2 regions of the Promicromonospora noduliphila genome follow, and region 1 is predicted to be linked to the other one. Evidence: predicted binding sites of a transcription regulator. Region 1 holds the regulator's gene; the other holds the start of a gene.
What was found. Region 1 encodes LexA, which represses DNA repair genes until DNA is damaged. Its sites were predicted from a motif close to TCGAACANNTGTTCGA; they were not measured.

Region 1 (7,261 bases):
CTGCCCGGCGGCGAGGACCACCCCCGGGCGGAGGACACGGGCGGCGCCGGAGGCACGGGCGGCGGCGCCCGCAGCCGGCGCAGGGAGGACGGCGCCTCGCTCGCCGACCACGTCCGGCGCCTGCACGAGTGGGCGAGCGAGACGGACTCGGGCGACCGGGACGACCTGGTACCCGGCGTCCCGGAGCGGGCGTGGCGGCAGGTGTCGGTGACGGCGCTGGAGTGCCTGGGTGGCAAGTGCCCCATGCTCGCCGAGTGCTTCCCGGACAAGGCACGCGCCGCCGCGCGCGACGCCGACGTCGTGGTCACCAACCACGCGATGCTCGGCATCGCGGCCACCGGCAGCCCGGGCGTCCTGCCCGAGCACGACGTCGTCGTGGTGGACGAGGCGCACGAGCTCACCGACCGCGTGACGTCGTCGGCCACGGTGGACCTGTCCATGGCGTCGGTGGAGAACGCCGCGCGGCTGGCCCGCCGGCACGCCGGCACGAACACCGATGCGCTCGACAAGGCGGCGCAGGATCTCGGGACGCTGCTGGTCACCGCGCCCGCCGAGCGGTTCCCCGACGGCCTGCCGGACGGGCTGCGGACGGCGGTCGGCGCGGTGCGGGACGCCGCGCGCGAGGTGCTGAGCACGCTCAAGCCGGACGCGAACGGCGCCAAGGGCAAGGACGCCGGCCAGCCCGACCCGGGCCTGAAGATGGCGCAGGGTGCCATGCTCCAGCTCTTCGAGACGGCCGAGCGGATGGCGTCGCAGGACACGACCGCCGACGTGCTGTGGTGCTCGCGCCCGGACAACGGCTGGGGTGGGTTCGGTGACAACGTCACGCGCCTGCACGCCGCGCCGCTGCACGTGGCGGGCCTGATCCGCACCCACCTGCTCGGCGAGGCGACCGGCGTGTTCACGTCGGCCACGCTGGCGCTCGGCGGCACGTTCGACGCTGTCGCCGGCACGCTCGGCCTGAAAGGTGAGGACGCCCCGCCGTGGGCGGGCCTCGACGCGGGCAGCCCGTTCGACTACCCGCGCCAGGGCATCCTGTACGTCGCCCGGCACCTGCCGGCCCCCGGCCGCGAGCCGACGACGGAGGCGCAGCTCGACGAGATCGCCGAGCTGATCACCGCGGCGGGCGGCCGCACGCTCGGGCTGTTCTCCTCCCGGCGCGCGGCGAACGCGGCGGCCGAGGCGATGCGGGAGCGGCTGGACCTCCCGATCCTGGCGCAGGGCGACGACCAGCTCCCCACGCTGGTCCGCGAGTTCGCCGAGGACCCGGCCACCTGCCTGTTCGGCACCTTGTCGCTGTGGCAGGGCGTCGACGTGCCGGGGCCGTCGTGCCAGCTCGTGCTCATCGACCGGATCCCGTTCCCGCGACCGGACGACCCGGTCAAGGCGGCGCGCGCCCGCGCCGTCGAGCAGGCGGGCGGCAACGGGTTCATGGCGGTGTCGGCGCAGCACGCGGCGCTGCTGCTCGCGCAGGGCGCCGGACGTCTCGTACGGAGCACGGAGGACCGCGGCGTGGTCGCGGTGCTGGACCCTCGCCTCGCGACCGCGCGCTACGCGTCGTTCCTCACGCGCTCGATGCCCGGGTTCTGGCCCACCACGGATCCCGCGCTGGTGCGTGCTGCGCTCGCCAGGCTCGACACATAGCCTGGGCTCGTGACAGCGCCCGCCGGATCGTCGTCAGTGGCCCGCACCTCGAAGGTGGCAGTGGTGGGCGCTGGCGCCGTCGGGTCGACGCTCGCCTACGCCGCGCTCGCGCGCGGCTCGGCCCGCACGATCGCGCTCCTGGACGTGAACCGGGCCAAGGTCGAGGCCGAGGTGCTCGACCTGCGGCACGGCCTGATGTTCACGCCCCAGGCGGAGGTCGTGGGCTCGGACGACGTGGCGGTCTGCGCGGACGCCGACGTCGTGGTGGTGACGGCGGGCGCCAAGCAGCGGCCGGGCCAGACCAGGACCGACCTGGCCGAGGCGACGGTCGGGCTGATGCGGACGATCCTGCCCGGCCTGGTCGACGCCGCGCCGGACGCGACGTACGTGATGGTGACCAACCCGGTGGACGTGGTGACCTACGCGGCGCTCAAGATCTCGGGCCTGCCGCGCGAGCGGGTCTTCGGCAGCGGCACGGTGCTGGACTCGTCGAGGCTGCGCGTCGTGCTCGGCGAGCGCTGCGGAGTGGCCGTCGGGAACGTGCACGCGTACATCGCCGGCGAGCACGGCGACTCGGAGATCGCGCTGTGGAGCTCCGCGTCGATCGGCGGCGTGCCGCTGCTCGACTGGGAGCCGGTGGGCGACGCGCGGCCGCTCGACGCCGAGGTGCGCGCCGAGGTGCACCGTGAGGTGGTCGACTCGGCCTACCGGATCATCGAGGGCAAGGGCGCCACCAACTACGCCGTGGGCCTGGCCGCCACCCGGATCATCGAGGCGGTGCTCAAGGACGAGCGCCGGATCATGCCGGTGTCGTCGCTGCTGGACGACTACCACGGCATCAGCGACGTGTGCCTGTCCGTGCCCTCGCTGGTGGACCGCCGCGGCGTCACCGTGAACGTGCGCGTCCCGCTGTCCGCCGACGAGCTGGCCGGGCTGCGCGCCTCCGCCGAGAGCGTGCGGGCGGTGCAGCGGCGGCTCGGGTTCTGACGGCGGCCAGGATGAACGTTTCATGAAATGTCCTGGAATATCACCGACGGTGCAGCGGCGAACATCGCCTCCGTGCGAGCATCCGTGGAGTGGCGCAACAGCAGCAGCAACCGCGTGAGCAGCGGCGACAGCGGACGATCAAGGTAGCCATAGGTACGGTGCTGGTGCTCGCCTTCGGCGGGTTCGCGATCACCGCCGCGCAGGCGATCAACGAGCAGCCGCCCGTGACGCTCACGGTCCTGGCCGGCTCCGAGCTCATGGACGTGCTCGGGAACGACACCCTGATGGACGAGCTGCGCGACGAGACCGGAGTGACGCTCATCCCGACCCCGGTGGGCACGCTCGAGGGCGCCGAGGCGATAGTGAACGGAGCGCCGCTCTGCGCCACGAGCAGCGCGGAGGACGCCGCGACGGCGAGCTGCGACCTGGCCTGGTTCTCGTCCAACCACTACATGGAGCTGCTCTGGGACGAGAAGACCGCGCTGGACCAGGGTGCGGAGAGCGCGTGGGTGGCGACCAGCGGCGAGACCATGCGCTCGCCCGTCGTCCTCGGGGTGAAGGCAGCCACTGCCCAGGAGCTCGGCTGGACGAGCACCGAGACCGTGCCGTGGAGCGAGATCGCCGACCGGGCCGCCGACGGCTCGCTGTCGTTCTTCATGACCAACCCGGCGGCCTCGAACTCGGGCTTCTCCGCGCTCGTCGGGGTAGCTGCGGCGTTCGACGCCAACGGCGACGAGCTCAACCTCGAGGACGTCGACGACGCGCGGGTATCCGACCTGTTCTCGGGCCTGGTGAAGACCGCGGGCAGCTCCGGCTGGCTGAGCGCCGAGTTCGCGGACAGCCAGGACGAGGCCGACGCCATCGTCAACTACGAGTCCGAGGTCGTGGCGCTGCGGGAGTCGGACCGGATCCCGGACCTGGTGCCGGTCTACCCCGAGCAGACCGTCTACGCGGACTACCCGCTGACCCTCCTGAACGCCCAGGACCGCGCGGCGTACGACCGCGTGGTCGCATGGCTCCGGGAGGACGAGACGCAGGAGGAGCTGACGGCGGCCACGTACCGGCGCCCGTTCTCCGACAGCACGGTCCTCGCGAACGAGGCCGTGTCGGCGCTGGACCCCCTGGCCGTGCCCCTGCCGGGTGACCTGAACACCGCTGAGGGCCTGATCGACAACTACCTGCGCGACTACCGCCAGCCGGCCCACACGGTGTACGTGCTCGACACCTCGCGGTCGATGGAGGGCGAGCGGATCGCGCAGCTCAAGCAGTCGTTCGGCGACCTGACGAGCAGCGGCGGCACCATGGCCGACGACTTCACGCGGTTCCGCGAGGGTGAGCGGATCACGGTCATCCCGTACGCTTCCGAGCCCGGGGATCCGGAGACCTTCGACCTGCACGACCCGGACGCGGACCCGGCCGAGCTCGGGTCGCTCAGCGAGTACGTGAGCTCGCTCCCGGCCGACGGCCGGAGTACCGCCGTGTACCAGAGCCTGCTGCGGGCGTACGAGGTGGCGCAGCAGGCCGGCGAGGAGGGCTACTACCAGTCGATAGTGCTGCTCACCGACGGCGAGAACAACGAGCCGCCCGCGTCGCTGAAGGACTTCAGCACCGAGTTCCGGTCGGCGGGCTACGGCACCACGGGCATCCCGACGTTCGTGGTGATGCTCGGCGACGAGCGTGCCGCCCAGGAGGCGGTGGACGGCATCGCCGAGCTCACCGGCGGCCGCGTCTTCGACGCGGACCGTACGTCGATGAGCGCCGCGTTCAAGGAGATCCGCGGGTACCAGTGACGCGGCCGGACGCCGGTGGCGGGCCGGTCAGGCAGTGACGGGCTGGTCGGGCAGTGGTGGGGCCGGTCAGCTACCGGCTCAGCTACCGGCAGGGTCCGGCGAGCCGCCCGCGCCGGTGCCCGCCCCGCCGCGGGGCCGCAGGGCGATGTACAGCGCGCCGAGGAGGCCGGTGGCCACCACCGCCACGGCGGCGATCACCAGCTCGTTGACATCGAGCACCCAGCCGAGCGCCACGAGCCCGAACCCGATGACGGTGCTCGCGACCACCGCCTGGAAGGGCGACAGCCGGTTCAGGATGGCGATCGCCACCGCTGCCACGACCGCACCGCCCACGGCGGCCAGGATCTCGCTCCAGACCTCAGTCACGTTCCAAGACCTCCTGTGCTGACCGCCCCGTCCCGGGCAGCTCCTCGCCCGCAGTCTTCCACACCTGACTTGCGGAGACCTGACCTGCGGAGGAACCGCCCGGGCAGCAGAACCTACAGCGACCGCAGCACCGCGACGACGCGGCCGAGCACCTGCGCCTCGTCGCCCGGGATGGGCTCGTAGGCGGCGTTCTGCGGCAGCAGCCAGGTGTGCCCGTCGGTCTGCTTGAAGGTCTTGACCGTCGCCTCGCCCTCGATCATGGCCGCGACGATCTCGCCCTGCTCGGCCACGTTCTGGCGCCGCACGACCACCCAGTCGCCGTCGCAGATCGCGGCGTCGACCATCGAGTCACCGGCGACCTTGAGCAGGAACAGCTCGCCGTCGCCGACGAGCTGGCGGGGGAGCGGGAAGACGTCCTCGACGACCTGCTCGGCCAGGATGGGCCCACCGGCCGCGATCCGGCCCACCAGCGGCACGTACGACGGCGGCGGGGTGCCGGCGTCGTCGGGCACGGAGCTACCCCAGTGGACCTGGCCGCTGCGCCGCGGCTCGGGCCAGTGGATCTCGCCGCGCGTCGGCTTGTCGACCTGGTCGGCCAGCGGCTCCACGAGCTCCATGGCGCGCGGCCGGTTCGGGTCGCGGCGCAGGAAGCCCTTCTTCTCCAGCATCTGGAGCTGGTGCTTGACGCTCGACGGGCTGGCCAGCCCGACGGCCTCGCCGATCTCCCGCATCGACGGCGGGTAGCCCCGCGTCTCGAACGACTGCCGGATCGTGTCCAGCACAAGGCGCTGCCGCTCGGTGAGGCGGTCTGCCGGCGAGATCGTGTGTACGTCGGCGACCGCCCCGTCGTCCGGCGCGTCCAGCGTGGCGACCCCGGAGAGTGCCGTGTCGACGGCTCTCGTGTCGCTGGTCCCGTCCCGTCCCGTCATGCCCGTGCCCCTCCCATTCCGACAAATGTTCTCCTGTGCGTAACCCACTCTAGGTCACAAACCCGCTCCGCTCAAACGAATGTTCGAGCGAGTCTCGACATCGTCGGTGTCCCGTGCTACACAATGGTACGGGCGTTCGACGAACGCGTGTATGAGTTCCAGACACTCTCGGAGGAGGGGCCATGGGGGACGTGATCCCGCTGCGGCAGTACACCCCGACCCACAGACAGGCCTACGCGTCGGCGTCCGGACCGGCCGTCGCTCCGGCGTCCGGACCGCCCGCGATCCCGTTGTACCCGCGCCTGGCGCCCCGGCGGGCCGTCGCCCCTGTCTACCCGCACGGCGGACAGCGGACGCTCGCCGACCGGCTCGGCCTGGCGGGCCTGCGGCTCACCCGGCGTGGCCGCGTGGTGCTGGTGCTGCTGGCGATGCTCCTGGTCGCGCCGATGGCGACGTGGGGGGCCACCGCGGTCGCGAGCTCCCCTGGCGAACCGACGGAGGTCCGGGTGCACGCCGTGCAGCCGGGGGAGACCCTCTGGGGCTTCGCGCAGCAGGTGGCGAAGCCGGGCGAGGACGTGCGGCACGCGGTCGAGCGGCTGCAGGAGCTGAACGAGATGTCGTCGGGCACGCTCCGGGTCGGAGAGCTCCTCCTGCTCCCCGAGGAGTGACCAGGGACCACGAATCGCCGTCAAATGTTGCGGCGATGTTGCATGGGGGTGGTTTGCCCGCTTACGGTCGGGGCGCGACCGGATGCCTCCGGTCGGTGGTCGACCACGCAGGAGTGAGCATGCACTGCCCGTTCTGTCGTCACCCCGACTCGCGCGTAGTGGACTCGCGAACCGCCGACGACGGTCTGTCGATCCGGCGTCGACGGCAGTGCCCGAACTGCAACCGGCGGTTCACGACCGTGGAGACGGCGAGCCTCTCGGTGGTCAAGCGCTCCGGCGCGACCGAGCCCTTCAGCCGCGACAAGGTCGCCGCGGGCGTGCGCAAGGCCTGCCAGGGCCGCCCCGTGAGCGAGGACGACCTGGCGCTCCTGGCCCAGCGCGTCGAGGAGACCCTGCGGAGCAACGGCAGCGCGGAGATCGACGCGTACGAGGTGGGCCTGGCGATCCTCGGCCCGCTGCGCGAGCTCGACGAGGTGGCCTACCTCCGGTTCGCGAGCGTCTACCAGTCCTTCGACTCGCTCGAGGACTTCGAGAGCGCCATCACCTCCCTGCGTGCGGAGCGCGCAGAGCGGGCCGCCGCGCAGGCCTGACCGCTGCCACGGCGGAGCTGCGAAATGCGTTGGCACCCAGGCGTGCCGTAGTGCAGGCTGGGGCGGACTGCGGACCCGATCGAGGGACCCCCGAACAGGAGGAGGTGATCGGTGTGACGGACGAGAAGCCCAGTGCACAGGAGTCCGAGGCTCAGGGCGCTGAGGAGCCCACGGCCCCGACCGCGCCGAGCATGGACGCGAAGGCCCGGTTCAAGGAGGCCCTGGACCGCAAGAACGCCGCGCGGCGCCGGACCGCCGCGGGTGGTGTGAACACCGGTGCGGTGCAC
Region 2 (7,261 bases), 3.0 Mb from region 1:
CATCGAAGTACTCGATGTACGCCGCCCGCCTGAGGTCTCTCTCCTGGGCTTCGGCGACGGCATCAGCGGCTGCGCTTGTCCCGGCCATGGTGAACCCGCCACCGATCAGAGCACCCCCCAGCCCCACTGCACCCGTTATTGCAGCTACCGCGACGTTCGACCTGGACGTTGCGGCGGTGTTCCTTGATGAAACTCTGGACTGCCCAGCAATACGGCGAGATGTCCGCATGCCCGACATTCAACAGCACCGCGTGCCCCCGGTCAGGGTGACAGGTTGACTTCACCCCAGGTCGTAACCGACCTGGGGTGAAGCCTCTCCGCCGCTACAGCGGTTCGACCCGCGTCATCTCCACGAGCTGCAGCACCAGCGCAGCCAGTCCGATTGCCTCGTCGGTCGTGCCGCCAAGTTCCAGCACGACGGCTGCGGAGATGCCCGCGAGCACAACCAGCCAAGCGCGCCGCGCCCCTCGATTTCCACTCACGTGGTCATCCTTTACACTCACGAATGTTCCTCTCTTCCGAAGCCCATGGAAAACGAGGACGTCAGGCCCCATCTGCTCGCTACAGCAGATGGGGTCACCTCGTTGAAGGAGATCGAACCACGAACCGTTGACAGTCACGTGCCGCCACCCACGACCACGCGGACACGAACCGGACCGCACGGACCGAAACAAGACCGAATCGGTCGGTCCGGTCCGTAAAACCGCAGGTCACAGAGGTATGTGAAGGGTTGGTGATCGCCCCGGTCTGCGCCACGAAGCCGTTGGCGGTGTTGGGGGATGCGGACTGGCTCTGGGCCCAGACTTAGGGCCCGGGCAGACCTGGCCACGGTCACGGACCACGCGGTCCGGGGCTTCGTCATGCTGCCGGGCGCGTGACTACTCCGCCGCCTGAACGATCTCCTCGGCGGCGATGAGCACGGCCTCCTCCACGCGGCTCCGATCCCTCGCCGCCGCGAGGGTCAGCCGGAGGCGGTCCTTCTGGCTGGGCGGCATGTCTTCGAGGAGCTGCCGCCCGTGCTCGACGAACTCGTCGAAGTGCTCGCCGAATCCGACGTCGGGGCGGACGATGCCGTCCAGCTCGACGACGTAGAACAGGTCATCGACGTGCTCGGTGCCGTCGGCGATCCGGGCACGCACGTCGTCGGGCAGGTAGTGACGGGTCGCGGCGTCGGCCATCGCGGCGTGCATGGTCAGGACCCAGTCGGCGTCTTTGGTGCTCATGATCTTGCTCCTTACGTGTGGTCTAGGTGATGGGTGCCGGGACGCGAGTGCGCCTCGGGACTCTCGACCTTGCTCCGGTGCCTACCGCTCGGCCACTGGACCGCCTGCGAAACCACTGTGTCCTACGACTCGAAGGCCTGCGCTACCCTTCCTCGCTGACGTGGCTGTTCTCCGCGGAACTATCAGTTCCGCGTAATGCCGGTACAAGTTCGGTGGGGCGACCTACCGACACGTACCGCCCCGCCCCAACCTTGGAAGTGCACTCGGATCACTCCGCTTCCAAGGGGAAGACATGCACCAACACGCGGGCGCCGCTTCAGCATGGCCAGCAGTGTGCGCTGCTCTGTGCTCGCCCACGGAAGTTATCCGTTGACCGGGCCCGGTCCGGTGGCAGTGGCGTATGTGTGCGCTAGCGAAGCCGCCGATCTGGATCAGCAACGCGCCGCCGTCACCGGGTACGCGCGCGACGAAGGCTTGGCCTTGGCGCAGATCATGACGGACCGGTTCGACGGGTTCACCATCAGTCAGCTCGTGCAGGCGGCCCGGTTCCACGACGCTCGCCTGGTCCTCATCCCAGCCGCCGCACGCCTTGCCACAGCGCGTGCGCGCGTCGCGGCCGACCTCGAGTCCCACGGTGCCGCGTGCATCGTCATCGGCGAGAAGCCAGCGGCCACGACGACGCGGCGCCCCCGGCTCGCCGAGAAACTGCCCCGACGCACCATCCCAACCACACCAGAGGTAGATCAGTGAAGACGACCGAAGACGGCGTGCGAACGCGGACCAAGGCCATGGTGGCGCTCGATATCGACGGCACTCTCCTCGACACGGGCAAGCCCGTCCCTCACGAGACGGTGGCGATGCTGGACTTGGTCCGGGCGGCCGGGCACGGCGTTGCGCTCGCCACCGGGCGGTCCCTCACCGGGGTGCTGCCCGTCGTTCGGCAGCTCGGCCTGACCGACGAGTACGCCGTGACGTCCAACGGCGCGCTCACCGCCCGTCTCGATTCCGGCGCACCTGCCGGGTACCTGATCGAGGAAGCTCACCACTTCGACGCCGCGCCGGTCATCCACCGGGCAGCCACGCTCGGATCAGAGGTGCGGATCGGTGTGGAGGAGGTCGGATGGGGATGGAGAGTAAGCCGTCTGTTCGACGACGGCCAGGTCAACGGTGACCAGAAGCAGGTCCCACTAGCCGACCTGCACAACGCTCCCGCTACCCGGGTGGTCGTCCAGGCGCCAGGCATTCGTCAGCACGCAGACCTCTTGCGCGCGACCGGCGTCACCGTGACCCCGGCTGGCCCGGATTGGCTCGACGTCACCCTCCTGGGAATCTCTAAGGCGACGGCGCTCGAAGGGATCCGCCAGCGGCTCGGGGTTGCGCCGGACCGCACGATTGCGGTTGGGGACGGCATGAACGACGTGCTCATGCTGGAGTGGGCGGGACGTGGAGTCTCGATGGGCCATGCGCCAGCCGCCGTGCGAGAAACGGCCGGTGAGGTCACGGGAAGCATCACAGAGCAGGGTGTGGTTCCCGTTCTCCGCTCGCTCGTGCCCGCCGCTGCGACCAGCGCACATCTTCCCTCGCTTGGCGCCCAACTTGTCGCGGCTCTTGCGACGGCCGCAGGCCATGCGGTTCTGCGGGTCTGGCACGGCACTGACGCCGAGTTGGTCAAGTGTGAGGTCTGGACCATCGGCCACGGACGCTGGACTCGTCACGCTCCGATCCCAGGCGGGATCGGGTCCACGATGCGTGAGATCGAGGTCGCCGCCGCTATGGCCGGCGTGACCTATCCTCTCGGCGACCTGGGGTTGCGCGCCCGGTGGACCAGGACGCCAGCCGCCCTTGATGGCCCGGACTCTTTCGCACTCCCCATCACGCACTAAGCCCACCGCTACGGCCTAACTGAAGGCCCCCAACCGCAGAACCATGCAGATCTGGGAGCCGTCGTGATGCCGGGCACTCCGTTTCACTCCGAGTTGGCTTCCGGGGCGTCGTCCGCCTCAGCCTTATGGACGAGCCAGTCGATGACAATCCGCAGGGGTGAAGAGTGCCAAAATGGCGCGACATGCCGCCCATCGATCGTGCGTTTGGCACGCTGGCGTGCTGCGACGGCGGTAGCCTGCGGACATGGCAGACGGGACAAGTATCGAGTGGACCGAAGCCACCTGGAACCCGGTCACGGGGTGCGACCGCATTTCCTCCGGGTGTGACAACTGTTACGCGCTTACGCTGTCCAAGCGCCTGAAGGCCATGGGCGCTGAGAAGTATCAGACCGACGGCGACCCGCGGACATCAGGGCCGGGATTCGGCGTAGCGACTCACCCGAGGACGTTGGAGCAGCCGTACAGGTGGCGGTCGCCGAAATTGGTTTTCGTGAACTCGATGAGCGACCTGTTCCATGCGAAGGTGCCGCTCGAATTCGTTCAGGACGTGTTCCGCGTGATGGCGGAGACGCCCGAGCACACATACCAGGTGCTCACCAAGCGGCCGCTGCGGGCGTTGCGTATGGCGACCAAGTTGCCGTGGCCGCCGAACGTGTGGTTGGGAACTTCCGTCGAGAACCAGGACACGCTGCACCGGGTCGGCCACCTGCGGCAGATCCCTGCGGCAATCAGGTTCCTGTCGTGCGAGCCTCTGCTCGGGCCGTTGGACGGCATTGACCTGAAGGGGATCGACTGGGTCATCGCAGGTGGAGAGTCGGGACCGGGTTACCGTCCCATGGACCTGGCCTGGGCGCGCGGCATACGTGACGCCTGCACGGAGTCGGGAGTGGCCTTCTTCTTCAAGCAGTGGGGCGGACGTACACCTAAGGCGCTGGGCCGCGAACTCGACGGCAAGACCTGGGACGAGATGCCCGTCGGTCTGGCGGGCTGAGGCTCAGACGAAGGTGATCCGGGTGCCTTCCGGGAAGGTACCCTTACGCTTCTGGCCATGGCAAATGATCCTGCCGTCGTCCTGCATCGGCTTGAGGGTCTTCTTCCTGACGTGCGACGCGGCGAAAGGCGTATGTATCACCACGTGCTCTTCAACCTCTTCGACCGTCACCGTCGTACCGCTAAACTTGCGGCCCAGCTCTTCTTGCAGGGGTGTCGTGTCGACGTCCATCGTGAACAGCACCGGCTGTCCGTGTAGCAGGTCGGAAAACTTGTACTCGCCAGTGGGATCTATCTTCCACATCGCCGCCTTCATGGCCTTGAGGCCGGTGTAGCTGCGGGTGCAATAGAAGATGTAGTTTCCGGTCCTGCCCTGGGAATTAACCATCGCGAAACGCTGCACGTACGGGAACTGACATACGTCTCGCAGTTGGGCTTCGTAAAGTTCGGTTAGGAACGGTCCACGCCCTTGGTCGCCCGCGGGTGGCGCCTGGGTGAAACGGTCAGTGCCGTAGAGCTGCTCGAAGCTCTTGTCCACTTGCCCGGATGTTGCGAAGCGGTTGGCGCTGTTGAAGTCGAAGTAGATGAACAACTCGCACTTGGGAAACTCGAGAAACTTCTGGAGTTGGGCCATCGACACGTCCTTGTAGCCGAACGGGTCGACGAACGCGAAGGTCGGCGCGAGCTGGTTCTCGCCGAGGGAGTCGAGAATCTTGGCCACCAAGTCGGAGAAGTTCGCGTTCGACAGGCTGACCTTGACGTTCTTCGGCAGTGCCCCCAGCTCGGCTTCGAGCTCGCCGAGGCTCTGCTGGAGCCGGGCGTAGCGGCCTCGCTCATGCTCGTTGAACAGGAACACGAACTCGCAGCCCGTCATCTTGGTTGCGTAGTGGTGCTCGGCCAGCGTCCGCAGCGCGATGACCGGCGAGCCGGGCTCTCCACCCTCGTAGATGCCTGGGCCAGCGAACCCGTCGAACATCACCACTCGCTTGTTGAACTTCGACATGATCGGGAACCACGCCCCGAGGTACGCGCGAAGGAGGTCGTGCTTAGCACGGGTGTGCGGCTCCATCTTCCAGGTCACCGTCTCGGGCATCGTCGGCTCCTCGCATCGGTTCGTGGGCGTCGTCAGACCCGCGCCCTGCGATGTAGACCCGCGACCCCGCCCCGCCGCTGCCAAGCATAGGGTTGTACGCCCAGGTAACGGCGTTCGCCGAGCCGGTTTTGTGCAGTTCACCCGCAGGCTCGCCACCATCACGGATGACGAGTAGGTGTGCCGAGATGCGACACGGCACTCCGCTGACTTTACGATCTTGCTTAGTGGCCCGAGGTCGCCCGAGCGCATGACGTGTTCTCGATCGGCCAGGCAAGACCCTCGCGCGAGGACGAGCTTGCCGCCGCTGAAGCCCGTGCCTTCACGGTCCACATGTCGGCTCGCATTGCAGTCCCCGTGGACCGCCGGCAACGTTGCCGAGTTGACCTCAATAAGATCAAGGGCGCGGCGCCGCCGGTGGGGATGCGGACCCCCGCGCTCCGGGCGCTGCGCGCACCCCCACCGCACCCCGCCTACTGCAGCGTGGATGAAAACTGCCACCACCTCCAGTCTGTGCTCGTGTTTATGCGCGCTTCCATGGAAGATGTCTGCCATGGATAACCGCGAAAGTAGCGCGTTCGGGATCGGGTTCAAAGACTGGACCGCAGGCGACCGCAGTGGACATGAAATCCAGAGTCCCGATTCTGCGCCGGATATTCTCGACGCGATCGACGGCGCGCTGGCTGGGTGGCTCACTCACTACATGAATGCAACAGCACAGATTTCAGGAGGAATCTACGGACTCCTCGAAAACCACGCTCAAAAGCTGATGCTAACTGCTGCGGTGAACGACTTCGTTGGTGTCGTTCGACACGCTCTGCATCTAGACGGTCGTTCGGCGGCGCACAGTGCCAGGGTTCTATTCGAGCATGTTGTCAACCTATATGACATTACCGGATCCAGCAAAAACACGCCTGCACGTTATAGCGAGCACAGGGTCGCCGTCGAAATGGTTGCGGCCGGTCGCCGATCCCACCTACCGCTCCTGCCACGCGCCGAGAGGAGGAGGGAGGTCGCGCGGTTGGACGCGCTAAAAAAGCGATCTGCGCCGCGCCTCGCGCGAGCCATTAAGGCATATGGTTCGTCGTTCAAGCGTCAGTGGGCCAAGGGAAGTTTGGCGGATCGGGCTGCAAGCCATGGTCTCGGCTCGCACTACGACGGCTACCGCGTACTGTCCGCAGTCATCCACGGATCGAGCGGATCTATGGCTGGTTTGGTCCGTGATATTAAGGAGGTGCCAGTGCATCGCACCGGGAACGACCTTGAACTGGCGGCGGTGGCGCTATTCGAAGGTTTGACATTCTTCAAGCTATTTATGGAGAAGATAGATACTATCAGTGACTCCTGGGAGGCCCGAAACATCATCGAGGCTACTGACGAGGCGCTTTCCGAATGGCCGACCATTCGCAACGGCTTCCGTAAACTCGATCGAAAAATGTGGCCGACCGAACCAGAGCCTGTGCCGGCGGCCTTGATTGCCTTCTACCCTGGCGGCGAAAAGTGGTATTACTACCAACCAATCGATCAGACCCTAATTTTGGCTCATCCGCCGCGCACGGAGCCACCGACTCTTGATCGGGTGCGCCGCGAGGTGAAGCGTACCGGCCCGAGGAATTCAACGGTCGGCCGATGACGGCCCTCGTTCCTGAAGTTCGCGTTGAGCCGATGAAAGGCCATCGGGAGTTCCCGGCGAGCGCGATCATGGTTCCCTTTGATCACCCTGCTGCTCGTAAGTTCCGCATGTCCAAGACGTTTCGGCGCCTTGAGCCGTGATGGGGCATCACGTCCTACTTCGCGATGTGCGTGGGTGCCAAGGTATCGTCTCCTAGGCCCCCACAGACGCTGTGTGACCCCAGACGGTGGACGCGAAACAGTGTCGGCGCAGGCGAGGTCACTCCGCCACGGCCTGTGCTACTCCGTCCAAGGAGCGCGAGGAATGCCGGCGTGGAGCAACGCGGATCTGCGGCCGGAGTCAGCGAGCTGGGGGTGCGGCCGGAAGTTCCTCGGCGAGGACGACGCATCGGAAGCTGGTGTCGTCGTCGAGCATGGTGGCTGAGGCATCGTTGAACGTTGAC

Region 2: the regulator LexA is predicted to act here: its motif matches at 3,299-3,314, upstream of AC0QU1_RS02985 (DUF5131 family protein).

What each region holds. Positions count from the first base shown of each region.
Region 1 is NZ_CM167806.1:3,658,656-3,665,916, reverse strand. Features, by position in the region: gene AC0QU1_RS16115 (ATP-dependent DNA helicase) at 1-1,644, shown strand, start outside; gene AC0QU1_RS16110 (L-lactate dehydrogenase) at 1,654-2,631, shown strand; gene AC0QU1_RS16105 (vWA domain-containing protein) at 2,790-4,421, shown strand; gene AC0QU1_RS16100 (hypothetical protein) at 4,500-4,787, opposite strand; gene lexA (transcriptional repressor LexA) at 4,901-5,716, opposite strand; gene AC0QU1_RS16090 (LysM peptidoglycan-binding domain-containing protein) at 5,899-6,384, shown strand; gene nrdR (transcriptional regulator NrdR) at 6,504-6,974, shown strand; gene AC0QU1_RS16080 (DUF5302 domain-containing protein) at 7,088-7,261, shown strand, end outside.
Region 2 is NZ_CM167806.1:689,786-697,046, forward strand. Features, by position in the region: gene AC0QU1_RS02960 (hypothetical protein) at 1-229, opposite strand, end outside; gene AC0QU1_RS02965 (hypothetical protein) at 324-482, opposite strand; gene AC0QU1_RS02970 (hypothetical protein) at 879-1,223, opposite strand; gene AC0QU1_RS02975 (hypothetical protein) at 1,569-1,973, shown strand; gene AC0QU1_RS02980 (HAD family hydrolase) at 1,970-3,106, shown strand; gene AC0QU1_RS02985 (DUF5131 family protein) at 3,351-4,097, shown strand; gene AC0QU1_RS02990 (three-Cys-motif partner protein TcmP) at 4,101-5,189, opposite strand; gene AC0QU1_RS02995 (DUF5677 domain-containing protein) at 5,740-6,819, shown strand; gene AC0QU1_RS03000 (SUMF1/EgtB/PvdO family nonheme iron enzyme) at 7,159-7,261, opposite strand, start outside.